One region of the Streptomyces sp. NPDC002773 genome, then DNA from elsewhere that is predicted to be linked to it. Evidence: riboswitches for the same ligand, from Rfam matches in the RefSeq annotation. Region 1 holds a riboswitch; the other holds the start of a gene.

The links. Region 1 has a riboswitch for ZMP and ZTP ahead of glyA (serine hydroxymethyltransferase). Riboswitches for the same ligand answer to the same signal wherever they lie in the genome.
Region 2: linked by a shared signal. The riboswitch ahead of ABT034_RS16115 (bifunctional 5,10-methylenetetrahydrofolate dehydrogenase/5,10-methenyltetrahydrofolate cyclohydrolase) and the one ahead of glyA (serine hydroxymethyltransferase) in region 1 are both predicted to bind ZMP and ZTP.

What each region holds. Positions count from the first base shown of each region.
Region 1 covers NZ_JBEOVO010000006.1:223,492-231,121, forward strand. The annotation lists gene ABT034_RS11115 (glutathionylspermidine synthase family protein) at 1-311, shown strand, start outside; gene rocD (ornithine--oxo-acid transaminase) at 368-1,573, opposite strand; ZMP/ZTP riboswitch at 1,697-1,787, shown strand; gene glyA (serine hydroxymethyltransferase) at 1,861-3,126, shown strand; gene ABT034_RS11130 (hypothetical protein) at 3,182-4,000, opposite strand; gene ABT034_RS11135 (RNA polymerase sigma factor) at 3,993-4,589, opposite strand; gene trpS (tryptophan--tRNA ligase) at 4,646-5,659, shown strand; gene ABT034_RS11145 (2'-5' RNA ligase family protein) at 5,751-6,353, shown strand; gene dprE2 (decaprenylphospho-beta-D-erythro-pentofuranosid-2-ulose 2-reductase) at 6,409-7,164, opposite strand; gene ABT034_RS11155 (FAD-binding oxidoreductase) at 7,173-7,630, opposite strand, start outside.
Region 2 covers NZ_JBEOVO010000011.1:41,831-49,460, reverse strand. The annotation lists gene ABT034_RS16130 (DMT family transporter) at 1-364, shown strand, start outside; gene ABT034_RS16125 (ferredoxin) at 375-620, opposite strand; gene ABT034_RS16120 (cytochrome P450) at 626-1,855, opposite strand; ZMP/ZTP riboswitch at 2,106-2,213, shown strand; gene ABT034_RS16115 (bifunctional 5,10-methylenetetrahydrofolate dehydrogenase/5,10-methenyltetrahydrofolate cyclohydrolase) at 2,242-3,096, shown strand; gene ABT034_RS16110 (hypothetical protein) at 3,238-4,350, shown strand; gene ABT034_RS16105 (SWF or SNF family helicase) at 4,331-5,680, opposite strand; gene ABT034_RS16100 (SCO1167/SCO6262 family helicase) at 5,677-7,630, opposite strand, start outside.

The DNA of each region.
Region 1 (7,630 bases):
ACCCGAACCTGCTGCCCGCCTACCTCGACGGACCGCGCGAACTAGCCTCGACCACCGGCTGGGTGGCCAAGCCGCTGCTCGGCCGCGAGGGCGCGGGCGTCACCCTCCACGAGACCGGCACGGAGCCGTTCGTACGGGACGGGGAGCCCTGCTGCTACCAGGAGCTGGCCCCGCTGCCCGACTTCGACGGCAACCGGGTGGTGCTCGGCGCGTGGGTCGTCGAGAACGAGGCGGCGGGACTCGGCATACGGGAGTCGTCGGGCCTCGTCACCGACGAGTACGCCCGCTTCCTCCCGCACGTGATCCTCTGACCGCCCCGCCCTCGGGGCCCGGCCCCAGGACGCGGTCCTCGGGGCCCGGCCCGGCCTCAGTCCGACAACACGCCCCTCAGCTGCTCCAGACCCCAGTCCAGGTCCTCCTTCGAGATCACCAGGGGCGGCGCGATCCGGATCGTCGAACCATGGGTGTCCTTCACCAGGACACCCCGCTCCATCAGCTTCTCCGAGATCTCCCGGCCCGTACCCCGCGACGGCGTGATGTCCACCCCGGCCCACAGCCCGCGCCCGCGCACCGCCTCCACCGCCCCGCCGCCCACGAGCAGCCCCAGCTCCGCGTGGAGATGCTCGCCCAGCTCCGCCGCCCGCTCCTGGTACTCACCCGACCGCAGCATCGCGATCACCTCGAGGGCCACCGCGCACGCCAGCGGGTTCCCGCCGAACGTCGACCCGTGCTCACCCGGCCGGAACACGCCCAGCACGTCGCGGTCGGCGACCACCGCCGACACCGGCACCACCCCGCCGCCCAGCGCCTTCCCCAAGACGTACACGTCCGGCACCACGCCCTCGTGCTCGCACGCGAACGTCCTCCCCGTCCGGCCGAGGCCCGACTGGATCTCGTCCGCCACGAACAGCACGTTCCGCCGGCGCGTCAGCTCCCGCACCCCCGCCAGGTAGCCGGCCGGCGGGACCAGGACCCCCGCCTCGCCCTGGATCGGTTCGATCAGCACGGCCACCGTGTTCTCGGTGACCGCCGCCTCCATCGCCGTCAGATCCCCGTACGGCACGATCTCGAAGCCCGGCGTGTACGGGCCGTAGTGGTCCCGGGCCTCGTGGTCCGTGGAGAAGCTGACGATCGTCGTCGTCCTGCCGTGGAAGTTGTTCGCCGCGACCACGATCTTCGCGTGCCCGTCCGGCACGCCCTTCACCTCGTACCCCCACTTCCTGGCGGTCTTCACGGCCGTCTCGACCGCCTCCGCGCCGGTGTTCATCGGCAGCACCGCCTCCTTGCCGCACAACTCGGCGAGTTGGGTGCAGAAGTCGGCGAACCGGTCGTGGTGGAAGGCGCGCGAGGTCAGCGTCACCCGCTCCAGCTGGGCCTTCGCCGCGTCGATCAGACGCCGGTTGCCGTGCCCGAAGTTGAGCGCCGAGTACCCGGCGAGCAGGTCGAGGTAGCGGCGCCCCTCGACATCGGTCATCCAGGCGCCGTCCGCCGAAGCGACGACGACCGGCAGGGGGTGGTAGTTGTGAGCGCTGTGCGCCTCCGCCGAAGCGATCGCGTCTTGTGTGCCCGACACGGGATCTCCGTTCGTCCTGCGGCTCGCGGGATGGACCCGCCGAAGGGGTGTGGCCCCCTGTTTCTATCGTCGCTCGGATGATGGGCGGGGAAACCTCGCGCGCGGCGCGCCCGCTACTCTGAAAACACGCACGGCGACTGGCGCACGGGGAAACGACCCCGGGGGAGCCGTGTGCGGCAGACCACACGGGACGCCGCCCGCCTGGGCGTCACGGGACCGAAGTCCCGCGTGGCGCCGCGCCTCTCGCACAGTGCCCCGGGACCCACCGACGCCCGGAGGATCCCCGCATGAACACCCCGCAGCATCCCGCACTCGCCGCCGCCGACCCCGAGCTCGCCGACCTCGTCGGCGCCGAGGAACGGCTCCAGGCCGAGACCCTGCGTCTCATCCCCAGCGAGAACTACGTCTCCGCCGCCGTCCTCGAAGCCTCCGGCACCGTCCTCCAGAACAAGTACAGCGAGGGCTACCCCGGCCGCCGCTACTACGAGGGCCAGCAGATCATCGACCAGGTCGAGGCCCTCGCCGTCGAGCGCGCCAAGGCCGTCTTCGGCGTCGAGCACGCCAACGTCCAGCCCTACTCCGGCTCCCCGGCCAACCTCGCCGTCTACCTCGCCTTCGCCGAGCCCGGCGACACCGTCATGGGCATGGCCCTGCCGATGGGCGGCCACCTCACCCACGGCTGGGGCGTCTCCGCCACCGGCAAGTGGTTCCGCGGCGTCCAGTACGGCGTCCGCCAGGACACCGGCCTCGTCGACTTCGACCAGGTCCGGGAACTGGCCCTCAAGGAACGCCCCAAGGTGATCTTCTGCGGCGGCACCGCGCTGCCCCGCACGATCGACTTCGCCGCCTTCGGCGAGATCGCCCGTGAGGCCGGTGCCGTGCTCGTCGCCGACGTCGCCCACATCGCCGGCCTCATCGCCGGCGGCGCCCACCCGTCCCCGGTCCCGCACGTGGACGTGATCTCCACGACCACCCACAAGACCCTGCGCGGCCCGCGCGGCGCCATGCTCATGTCCCGCGAGGAGCACGCCAAGGCGCTCGACAAGGCCGTCTTCCCCGGCCTCCAGGGCGGCCCCCACAACCAGACCACCGCCGCCATCGCCGTCGCCCTCCGCGAGGCCTCCCAGCCCTCCTTCCGCGCCTACGCCCACGCCGTCGTCGCCAACGCCAGGGCCCTCGCCGAGGCGCTCCTCGCCCGCGGCTTCGACCTGGTCTCCGGCGGCACCGACAACCATCTGATCCTGATGGACCTGACCCCCAAGCAGGTCCCGGGCAAGATCGCCGCGAAGGCCCTCGACCGGGCCGGCATCGTCGTCAACTACAACACCGTCCCCTACGACCCCCGGAAGCCCTTCGACCCCTCCGGCATCCGCATCGGCACCCCCTCCCTCACCTCCCGCGGCCTCACCCCGGAGCACATGGACCAGGTCGCCGACTGGATCGACCGCGGCGTCACGGCGGCCGGCACGGGCGACGAGGGCGCCCTCCGCACGGTCCGCGCCGAGGTCGCCGACCTGATGGCCGCCCACCCGGCCCCGGGCCTCCCCGTCTGACGGCCCCGGGGACCTGACCGCCCAGACCTGACCGCCCAGACCTGACCGCCAGGACCTATCCGCCCACCGACTCCGCCGCCCGGCGGGCCTCCTCGCGGTCCGGTATGCCTTCGAGCCGGAAGGTGAGCGCGCCCCCGCTCCTCGTCCAGAGGAGCGTGGGGCCCGCCGTGCGGACCTCGTGCGTCCAGGCCGCGCCCGCCCCGTCCGTCATCGGGACCGTCAGGAGATGCGGGGCCGCGAACCAGTAGCCCTGCGCGCCGTCCGGCAGGTCGACCCACTCCGGCCGCGTCCTGACCTGCTTGGCGAAGCCGATGTCCAGCCGGGCCGGGAACTCGTCGAGCCGGACCGTCCGCCCCCCGTCGCGCCAGCACAGGCTGATCACCGCCCGGCCCCGCTCGGCCGACCCCGTCACCGCGACCGCGTCCGGAGCGCCGAGCGCCCTCGGTATCAGCGGCTCGAAGCCCGCCTGGCGCCCCGCGTCCGCCAACGGCACCGGATCCGCGCATCCCGGCACCGCGCCACCGGCCGGGGCAGGGTGCCCCTCCGGGTCGTACCGCACGGTGACCCCGCCGAAGCCGAACCAGTCCGCCACCGCCGCCCGAACCGGCGGGGTGAGCACCAGGACGACCAACACCCCGGTCAGGCCCGCGACCAGCGCCCGCCACCGCTCGCGCGCCCACCCCCGCACCGACGCCCACCGGCTCCGTACCGGAACGGGCGCGGGCACGGGCGCCGGCGTCGGCACCCGCTCGGCGAGGAGCTGCGCGAGCACCCGCTCGGCCATCGTCTCGCCGTCCACGTCAGGCACCCGCAGCCGCCGCCCGAGCTCCCGTAGTTCGTCCGGCAGTTCACCCGGCCGCCGCTCGTCAGCCACGCCCCCCACCTCCTTCCCGGTCTCCGTCCAGCACCAGTCCCAGCTTCTTCAGCGCCCGGCTCAGCCGGGACTTCACCGTCCCCTTCGGCCAGCCGAGCGCCTGGGCCGTCTCCGTCTCGTCCAGCTCCAGGAGATAGCGGTGGATCACCACCTGCCGGTGGGCCTCGGTGAGCCCGTCGAGGGCGTCGAGGAGCCGCCGGCTCCGCTCCCGCTCCTCGGCCGCCACCGCCGGGTCCGCCGACTCCGGTATCCGCGGCTCGCCCCCGAGCAGGTCCGCCTCCCGGTCGGCGACGGCCCGCTGCCGACCCGCCGCCCGCACTGTGTTCCTGGTCTCATTGACCACGATCCGCAACAGCCACGGCCGGAAAGCCGCTCCCTCCTGGAACCGCCCGAGGGAGCGGTACGCCTTGAAGAAGGCCTGCTGCACCACGTCCTCGGCCTCCGCGCCCGCACCGCACGCCACGGCCGCTCTCAGCGCGACCGCCGTGTGCGCGCGGACCAGCGCCGCGTACGCCTCCGGCTCTCCGGCGCGTACCCGAGCGATCACCGCGGCCTCGTCGTCGACCAGGCCCCCCTCCCGCGTCCTCACACTCTTGATACACCGGCAGTCCGGGATCGGTTCCCACACCTGAGAGAATGATGTGCATGGCCTCTGACAGTCCCCGTGTGCTCTCCGGAATCCAGCCCACCGCAGGCTCGTTCCACCTCGGCAACTACCTCGGCGCCGTCCGCCAGTGGGTCGCCCTGCAGGAGACCCACGACGCGTTCTACATGGTCGTCGACCTGCACGCGATCACGGTCCCGCAGGACCCCGCCGAGCTGCGCGCCAACACCCGGCTCGCCGCCGCCCAGCTGCTGGCCGCCGGCCTCGACCCGGAGCGCTGCACCCTCTTCGTCCAGAGCCACGTCCCCGAGCACGCACAGCTCGGCTGGGTCATGAACTGCCTCACCGGCTTCGGCGAGGCCTCCCGCATGACCCAGTTCAAGGACAAGTCCGCGAAGCAGGGCGCCGACCGCGCCACCGTCGGACTCTTCACGTACCCGATCCTCCAGGTCGCGGACATCCTGCTCTACCAGGCCAACGAGGTCCCGGTCGGCGAGGACCAGCGCCAGCACATCGAGCTCACCCGCGACCTCGCGGAGCGCTTCAACGGCCGCTTCGGCGCGACCTTCACGATCCCCAAGCCGTACATCCTCAAGGAGACGGCGAAGATCTACGACCTCCAGGACCCGGCGGTCAAGATGAGCAAGTCGGCGTCCACGCCGAAGGGCCTCATCAACCTCCTGGACGAGCCGAAGGCCACCGCGAAGAAGGTCAAGAGCGCGGTCACCGACACCGACACGGTGATCCGCTTCGACCCGGAGAACAAGGCGGGCGTCTCCAACCTGCTCACGATCATGTCCACGCTCACCTCCACGTCCGTCGAGGACCTGGTGAAGAGCTACGAGGGCAAGATGTACGGCGCGCTGAAGACGGATCTCGCCGAGGTCATGGTGGACTTCGTCACTCCCTTCCGGGCCCGCACCCAGGAATATCTGGACGACCCCGAGACGCTGGACTCTGTCCTGGCCAAGGGAGCGGAGAAGGCGCGCGCGGTCGCGGCGGAGACGCTGGCGCAGACGTACGAGCGGATGGGTTTCCTGCCCGCCAAGCACTGAGGCGGAGGACCCTGGCCACAAGGGTGGTCCAGGCCGCACACTGGCGGCTGGACCACCGCACACAAGTCGACGGATGACGGAGGAGAACGACGTGGGGACCGTAACGCTCGGCGTTTCGATCGCGGTCCCGGAGCCCTACGGCAGCCTGCTCCAGGAGCGGCGCGCCGGCTTCGGGGACCCGGCCGCGTACGGCATCCCCACGCACGTCACGCTCGTCCCGCCGACCGAGGTCGCGGAGGAGCGGCTGCCGGAGATCGAGGCGCACCTCGCCGGTGTCGCCGCCGACCACCAGCCCTTCCCGGTGCGCCTGAAGGGCACCGGGACCTTCCGACCGCTCTCCCCGGTCGTCTACGTGAAGGTGCAGGAGGGCGTCTCCCTCTGCCACCGGCTCCAGCACCAGATCCGGGACGAGACGGGGCCGCTGGTGCGCGAGCTCCAGTTCCCGTACCACCCGCACGTCACCGTGGCGCACGGCATCTCCGAGGAGGGGATGGACCGGGCGTTCGAGGAGCTCGCCGGATACGAGGCGGCGTGGACCTGCCGCTCCTTCGCGCTGTACGAGCAGGGCCCGGACGGGGTCTGGCGGAAGCTGTACGACTACATGTTCGGCAGCGGCCGCCCGGTCTCGGCCGTCCCGACGCAGTGCGGCAGCCCGATCGACACGCCGACGATCAAGACGGTCCCCAGCGCCTGACCGGCCCCGGCCCCGCCCGGCCTCGCGCACCGGACCCGCCCCGCCGCACCGCCTCTCACACCGGCAGCCGCCGGAACAGCGGCCTCGGCACGTGCCGTACCGCCGCCATCACCATCCGCAGCGTCCCCGGCACCCACACCGTCTCCGAGCGCCGCCGCAGGCCCAGCTCGATCGCGCCCGCGACCGCCTCCGGCGTGGTCGCCAGGGGCGCCTCCGCGAGCCCGGCCGTCATCTTCGAACGTACGAACCCGGGCCGTACGACCATGACGTGCACACCGGTGCCGTGCAGCGCGTCCCCGAGGCCCTGGGCGAAGGCGTCGAGGCCGGCCTTCGACGAGCCGTAGATGAAGTCGGCGCGGCGGGCCCGTTCCCCCGCCACCGAGGAGAGCACCACGAGCGAGCCGTGTCCCTGCGCCTGGAGCGCGCCCGCGCACACCAGACCGGCCGAGACCGCGCCGGTGTAGTTGGTCTGGGCGACGCGGACGGCGGCGACCGGGTCGGACTCGTCCCGCGCCTGGTCGCCGAGGACTCCGAAGGCGAGCAGCACCATGTCGATGTCGCCCTCGGTGAAGACCTTCCCGAGCCGTTCCTCGTGCGACTCGGTGTCGAGCGCGTCGAAGGGGACGGTCCGCACGTCCGCGCCGAGCGCGCGCAGCGAGTCCGCGGCGGCGGTCAGGGCGGGGGAGGGGCGGCCGGCGAGCCAGACGGTACGGGTACGCCGCGCGATCAGCCGGCGGGCGGTGGCGAGCCCGATCTCGGAGGTGCCGCCGAGGACGAGCAGGGACTGCGGGGCACCGAAGGCGTCCTTCATGGAAGCTCCTAGAGACCGAGGCGGCGGGAGAGGTCCGAGGTGAGGACGGACCGGGGGTCGAGTGCGGCGCGCAGCGCCCGGAACTCGTCGAGCCGGGGGTACATCGCGGCGAGCGTCTCCGGCCGCACCCGGGAGTCCTCGGCGAGCTGGATCCGGCCGCCCGCGCCCGCGACCTCCTCGTCGAGCGCGTCGAGGAAGGCCCCGAGCCCGGGGAGCCCGGCGGGCAGGTCGAGGGAGAGCCCCCAGCCGGGGAGCGGGAACGACAGCCAGCCCGGGTCGCCCGCGCCGAAACGCCTGAGGACGGCGCGGAAGGAGGGGCAGCCGCGGTCCGCGATCCGCCGGACCACCCTCCGCAGCGCCTCCTCCTGCCCGTACGGCACGACACACCGGTACGGCACGACACACCGGTACGGCACGACACACCGGTACGGGACGACGCCCTGGTACGGGAGGAAGCCCGCGCGCG
Region 2 (7,630 bases), on a different contig from region 1:
GCGGCTGCCGGACGCGACCGCTTCGTCCTTGCTGGTCTACCTGGCCGTGGGGTGCTCGGTCGGGGGATTCCTGCTCTACAACTACGGCCTGCGCCGGATGGCGTCGAGCGTCGCGGTCAACATCCTCAACCTGGTCCCGGTCTTCGGCGTCATCGGCGCCGTCGTCATCAACGGCGAGTCGATCCGGCTCGCCCAGGTGACGGGCGGGGCGGTCATCATCGCGGGCGTGGCCCTCGGCATGATCGAGCGGGGAGGGGCCGAGCGACGGCGTGCCGAAAGGGGGTCGGGGGCCACGACGCAACCCGACGCGGAGCGACGTGCCCCGACAGCCGACGAGGAGCCCGCCGCACTTCCGCGTGTGTGAGGGGGGGCGGTCACGTGGGTGCGGTCGGCGCACGAGACGGTCCTGCCGTGGGGGAGGGGTCCCGTGGTGTGACGGTGATGACCGAGGCCGGGCAGACGCCGGCGGCGATACGGACCGCCGCGTCCAGCTCCCGCGGCGGCCGGGCGTCGAGCAGGAGGACCCGGCCCTCCTGCTCGTCCTGGTCGAAGACCTCGGGGGCGGTCAGGGCGCACATTCCGGCGCCGAGGCAGCGGTCGCGGGCGACGCGGATCTCCATGGAGGTCACGCCTCGTCCCAGGTGACCGGCAGCCGGTGCACGCCGTAGATGTTCATGTTGGTTCGCAGCGGGACCTCCTCGGCGGGCACGTCGAGCCGCAGCGTGGGGAACCGCGTCAGCAGCGCCGGCAGCGCGACCGTCATCTCGACGCGTGCCAGCTGCTGCCCGAGGCACTGGTGGATGCCGTGACCGAAGCCCAGATGCCCCGGGGCCTTGCGGCGCAGGTCGAGGACGTCCGGATCCGGGAACCGCTCCGGGTCCCGGTTGGCGGCCTCGAGCGACAGGGTGACGCTCTCGCCCGCCCTGATGACCTGGCCCTCCAGCTCGACGTCCTCGAGCGCGGACTTGATGCCGGTGTGGGCGACGGTCAGATAGCGCATCAGCTCCTCGACGGCCGCCGGCGCGAGACCCGGGTCCGCACGCAGGGCCTCGGCCTGCTCCGGGTGGGTGAGGAGCGCGAACGTACCGTGGGCGATCATGTTGGCGGTGGTGTCGAGCCCGGCGGCGAGCAGGAATCCCCCGACGCCGATCAGCTCCTCGTCGGTGAGATCGGAGTCCCGCGCCAGGTCGCCGAGCAGGTCCTCGGAGGGTACGGCGCGCTTGGCGGCGACCAACTCGGCCATGTACGCGTGGAGTCCGACGTGGGCGGCGTACCGCTCCTCGGGCGCCGCGTCCATGTCCATGATCGTGTGGGCGTGGTTCTGGAAGCGCTCCCGGTCGGCGTAGGGCACCCCGAGCAGCTCGCAGATCACCAGGGCGGGGAGAGGGCGGGCGAAGGCCTCGACGAGGTCCGCTCCGGGGCCGCGACGCCCCATGGCGTCCAGATGCTCGGTGGTGATCTCCTCCACGCGGTCGGTGAGCTGCCGCATCCGGCGGACGGTGAACTTCCCCATGAGGAGGCGCCGGAAGCGGGTGTGCTCGGGCGCGTCCATCCCGGTCATGTCACCGACGGGCGCGGGCGGCAGGGGCCCGTCGGGCCCGCCGGGGAAGGGGTAGTGCATCAGCTCGTACCGCGAGCTGAAGCGGGGGTCGCCCATGACGGCGCGGACCGTGGAGTAGCCGGTCGCGAGCCAGCCGATGTGCCCGTCGGGGTACGTCATCCGGGCCAGCGGGCGCCGCTCGCGCAGCGCGCCGAGATCGGCGGGCGGGTCGAAGGGGCAGCCGGGGGTGCGCTGCGTGGGGAGCGTGACGGGCTCCGCGGCCCCGGGTCGGTTCGACGGGTCGTGCTGCTGCATGTGTCCTCCGTGAAGAGTGCCGAGCGGCGGCTCGGGGGTGCTGGCGCCAGTGGTGCCACAGATGGCGCCACTGGCGACAACCTCAAGTGGCGCACACCTGGGGCCATATGTGATCGAGGTGACGCCATGGATCGGGCGATGGAGAGATAGTGGCACCATTATGGCGCCACGGCAAGCCATGATGGCGTCAAGTGGTGTCGTCCAGCCGTGCACCCGTCAGAAAGCAACCCCCCGCACCTCACGTAGAGTGGCCCCGGGCCGTGACTGGCGCTTGAGGTGGATCACCACCGGGGAGCGGTCCGGCGGGAGCGCGCCCAGTGGCGGGCCCGTACCGATGCCGTGCGCCTGGGCGAACCACCCGTCAGAGACGAAGCCCAGGAGTCGCCATGTCCACCAGCACCGCCACCCTCATGGACGGCACGGCCCTCGCCCGCCGTACGGTCGAGGAGACCGCTGCCCGCGCAGCCGAGATCACCCGCCGCACCGGTGTCACCCCGTGCCTCGCGACCGTCCTCGTCGGCGCGGACCCGGCCTCCGTGACGTACGTGAAGATGAAGCAGAACCGTTGCGCCAAGGCCGGGATCCGCTCCCGCCACGTCGAGCTGCCCGCCACGACGACGACCGAGGAACTCGTCGCCGCGATCACCGCGCTCTCCGAGGACCCCGAGGTCCACGGCATCCTGCTCCAGCACCCGGTCGGCCCCCACATCGACGAGCGCGCCGCCTTCGAGGCCATCGCGCCCGCCAAGGACGTCGACGGCGTCACCATGGCGTCCTTCGCCGCCATGGGATTCGGACTGCCCGGCTTCGTCTCCTGCACGCCCGGCGGCATCATGCGTCTCCTCGACGCCTACGACGTCGAACTCCGCGGCAAGCGCGCCGTCGTCGTCGGCCGCAGCGCGATCCTCGGCAAGCCGGCCGGCCTGCTCCTCCTGGGCCGGGACGCCACCGTCACCTACTGCCACTCCCGCACCGAGGACCTCTCCTCCGTCGTCCGCGAGGCCGACATCCTCGTGGCCGCCGTCGGCAAGCCGAACTTCATCAAGGGAGCCGACATCAGGCCCGGCGCCGTCGTCGTCGACGCCGGCTACAACCCGGGCAACGTCGGCGACGTCGACTTCGCGTCGGCCGCCGAGCGCGCCTCCCTCATCACCCCGGTACCCGGTGGTGTCGGCCCCATGACCATCGCCGTGCTCCTCGCCCAGACGGTCGAGGGCGCGGAGCGTCAGCTCGGTCTGTAGGGAGCACACATGACGGGGCGGCAGCGGTGGCGGTGGCGGCGGGCCGGAGCGTGGCCGGCGATTGTCACGGTTCTGTACGGGCCGCGGTCAACGCCCGAAAAAGGGTGGCCGCGCGCCCGCCGACGGGCGAATCTGGACCCCGTGCCACACCCGTCACCCACCACCCCGCCGCCGGACCGCCGACCGGGCGCACCCGCCCCGCACGGCGCGCCCGACCTGTCGGACCCGTCCGGCCCGCCCACCGCGCCCGAAGTGCTCGACGCCGCTGACGCGTCGGCCAAGGGCGACGCCTCCGTAGCGCCCGCCGACTCGGACGCCTCCGTCGCGGCCGCTGGCCCGGACGTCTCCGTCGCGCCCGCGGACTCCGAGTCCGGGTGGTCGCCGCGCCTCGGGCGGCTCGGCGCGCCCCGGCCCGTGCCGAACGTGCCGCGCGCGCGGTGGTTCGGCGTGCCGCTCGTCCCGCTGCTCGTGGGCGCCCTGGTGGCGGGCGCGTTCCTGGCGGCTCGGGGCGGGACCGAGCAGGGACTCGCCACCGAAGGACGGCAGGGCGTCGACCGGGTGGGCGTGCCGTCGCCCGCCGGCGAGGGCGGGGCGGCCACCCTCTCGGCCGACGGAGAGGGGACCGACACGCACGGCGGCGCCGACGGCGGACCCGACACCCGCGCGGACGGCACGCCGACGGCCGGTACGCCGAAGGGCGACACACCGACGGACGACACCGCGACGCCCGACGTGACCGTCTCCGGCGCACCGGCCCCCACCGAGCCCGCCGACCCCACCACCCGCCCCTCCACCGGCCCCGACGGCACCGTCACGGGCGTGTCCCCGACCCCCTCCCGCACCGGGAAAGCCGTCCCCACCCCTCGGCCGACCGCCACCGCGACGCACGGCGGCTCACCGGCCCGGCCCGTCTCCTTCGAGGCGCTGCGCGTCGGGGACTGCTTCGACATCGACCGCGACGCGCCGGGCACCGCCCTGCGACGGTCCTGCGACACGCCGCACAACGCCGAACTCGTCGTCCGGCTCCGGCTGACCGGCGTCCACGCCACCGACCTCGCGGTCCGTGAAGCGGCCACCCTGCTGTGCCGCGAACCGCTGCGCCGCAAGGCCGCGCTGCAGCCGCTCGGCACGCGCTGGACCACCTTCGTCCAGTACCCGTACCGAACCAGCTACCTCCTTGGCTCGGACACCGTCGCCTGCAGCCTGGCCGCTCCCTCCGCCACCGGCGGTAAGCTCAGCCGGCCGCTCCTGTAGCGCCGGCGGCGAGGGCGGTGGCGAGAGCCGTCGCCGGATCGCGGTCCGGCGGCCCCGCAGGGGCCCAGCGGGCACCGGACTTGAGGTACGGCCACCAGCGCCCGTCCTCGCCCAGCCGCAGCTGCGCCTCCGCGCCCACGGCCGTCCACCGCGCGCCGCCGGCCCGCCGCAGCACCGGCCGTTCGTCGTCCTCCCAGGCCTCCACGAGCCGGACCCCGGCTCGGGCGAGGGCCTCGGCGTCCGGCGTCCACTCCTCCTCCAGTACGGCGAGGGCGGCGGCGCCACCGAACCGCCACGCGCGCGTCGCCAGGTCGAGCTCCGCCCGCGTGCGGCCCGAACCCGCGGCGAGCCGTGCCGCGATCCAGGGCGCGGGGGAGTCCACCGCGAGCCGCACGGCGTCCTGAGCGGCCGTCAGGCGTGGCTCCAGCAACGCCGAAACCGAAGCCGCCCCCGAAGCCGTTGCCGAATCCGCCCCCAGGGCCTCTCCGAGCATCCGGTGCGCGCGGGCCGCCGCGTCCGACGCGAGGACCTCCAGTGCCGCCGGGTCGACCCCGGGCTCCGGCTCCGTCTCCGTGTCGAGGGACGGTGACCGGCCGGGCGCGTCGGGCGCGACCGGGGGAGCGGGCAGCGGCGGCAGCAGGAACTCCGCCGCGTACGCCTCCTCGGCCGACACGCCGCGCATCCCGCCGACACCCCGGGGAGTCGCATCGCCGGGCGTGTCGTCGCCTTCAGGGCCGCCACGCGCGGCACGTGAAGCGCTGCGCGACTGCAGCTGGTCGAGGAGCGTGCGCTCGCCGCGCCCCCGCATGAGCAGCAGGACGAAGGGGTCCTCGTCGATCAGACGCGCCACCTGGTAGCAGAGGGCCGCGGTGTGCGGACAGTGGTCCCAGGCCTCGCAGCCGCACTCCGGGTCGAGGTCGCCGATCCCCGGCAGCAGGTCGAGCCCGGCAGCCGCCGCGTCCTCCACCAGGTGCGGCGGCATCTCCCGTTCGAGGAGTGCCGCGATGTGGCCCGCGCTTTCCGCGGCGAGGTCGAGGAGCCGTTCCCACTCCTCGTCCGAGAACTCCCGCACCAGGACGTCACCGCGGTAGGGAGTGCCGTCGCGGTCCTTGACCACCGCCGTGATGCGGCCGGGCCGTACCGACACGGCGCCCACCGCCCCCGCGCGCGCGTGCCGGCGGCCCGCCTTGAGCTGCTGGCCGTCGAGCGCGGTGTCCTCAAGGGCCTTGAGCCACGCCTGGCCCCACCAGGTCCGGGTGAAGGCCCCGCCCGGCGCGGGCGGCAGCGCCGCGAACGTACGCTCCTCGTCCCCGTGTCCGTACCCGCTCATCGTTCGTCCCCTCGCAGTCGCACCAGCTCCGCCAGTTCGGCATCGGTCAGTTCGGTCAGCTCCGGCGGCGTGTCCCCGCCCGTGCCGAGGACGGTGTCCGCCAGCTCCCGCTTGCGGTCGAGCATGGTCGCGATCCGGTCCTCGATCGTCCCCTCGGCGATCAGCCGGTGGACCTGCACGGGCCGGTCCTGCCCGATCCGGTACGCGCGGTCGGTGGCCTGGGCCTCCACGGCCGGGTTCCACCAGCGGTCGTAGTGCACGACGTGTTCCGCGCGGGTGAGGTTGAGCCCCGTACCGGCAGCCTTCAGGGAGAGCAGGAAGACCGGCACCTCCCCGCCCTGGAAGCGGGCGACCATCGCATCGCGCTCGGCGACCGGTGTCCCGCCGTGCAGGAACTGCGTCCGCACGCCCCGCGCGGCGAGATGCGCCTCCAGGAGCCTGGCCATCCCCACGTACTGCGTGAAGACCAGGGTGCACGCGCCCTCGGCGAGGATCGTGTCGAGCAGCTCGTCGAGGAGCTCCAGCTTGCCCGAACGGCCCTCGATCCTCGGCCGTTCCTCCTTGAGGTACTGCGCCGGGTGGTTGCAGATCTGCTTGAGCCCGGTCAGCAGCTTCACGACCAGACCGCGCCGCGCCATGCCGTCGGCCTCGGAGATCGCCGCCAGCGTCTCCCGTACCACCGCCTCGTACAGACCGGCCTGTTCCGGTGTCAGGGACACGGCCCGGTCCGTCTCCGTCTTCGGCGGCAGCTCGGGCGCGATGCCGGGATCCGACTTGCGGCGGCGCAGCAGGAACGGGCGGACGAGCGCGGCGAGTCGCGCGGCGGCGGCCGGGTCCCTGCCACCCTCCACGGCGGCGGCGAACCGGGTCCGGAACGCGCCCAGGCTGCCGAGGAGTCCCGGTGTCGTCCAGTCGAGGATCGCCCACAGCTCGGAGAGGTTGTTCTCCACCGGAGTGCCGGACAGCGCCACGCGCGCGCGTGCGCCGATGGTCCGCAGCTGCCTGGCGGTCGCCGAGTACGGGTTCTTGACGTGCTGCGCCTCGTCCGCGACGACGAGTCCCCAGTTCCGCGCGGCGAGTCGCGCCGCGTCGAGTCGCATCGTGCCGTACGTGGTGAGGACGAAACCGCCGTCGGGGAGGTCCTCCAGGTCACGGGTGGCGCCGTGGAAGCGGCGCACCGGCGTGCCCGGCGCGAACTTCTCGATCTCCCGCTGCCAGTTGCCCATGAGGGAGGTCGGACAGACGACGAGGGTCGGTCCTGCGGCCGCCGGGTCGGACTGGCGGTGCAGATGCAGCGCGATCACCGTGATCGTCTTGCCGAGCCCCATGTCGTCGGCGAGACAGCCCCCGAGGCCGAGGGAGGTCATCCGGTGCAGCCAGTCGAGCCCGCGCAGCTGGTAGTCGCGGAGGTTCGCGGCGAGCGCGGGCGGCTGGGACACCTCGGGGCTGGCGCCCTCGGGGTCGGCGAGGCGCTCCCGCAGGCGCTCCAGCCAGCCGGTCGCCGCCACCTCGACGAGCCGGCCGTCGACCTCGGTGGAGCCGGTGAGCACGGCCGAGAGGGCGTCCACCGGCGTGACCTTGCGGTCCTGCTGGTCACGGGCGCGGCGTACCTCGGTGGGGTCGACGAGCACCCAGCGGTCCCGCAGGCGGACGAGGGGCCGCCCGGCTTCGGCGAGCCGGTCGAACTCGGCCCTGGTCAGCTCCTGATCGCCGACGGCGAAGCGCCAGTGGAAACCGAGCAGGGCGTCGGCGGAGAGGAAGGAGGGCAGCGCGGAGGAGGAACGGGAGCCTTCGAACTCCCCGGCGGACAGGGCGTCTTCGGGCTGTCCGGTCGACCGGGACCCACCCGGGCCGTCGTTCTCCCCGTTCGCGTCGGCGCCCACCGGGCCGATCACCGCGGCGGCGGTGAGCCGGTCGGTCAGGTCGCGCGGCCAGTGGACCTGGACGCCC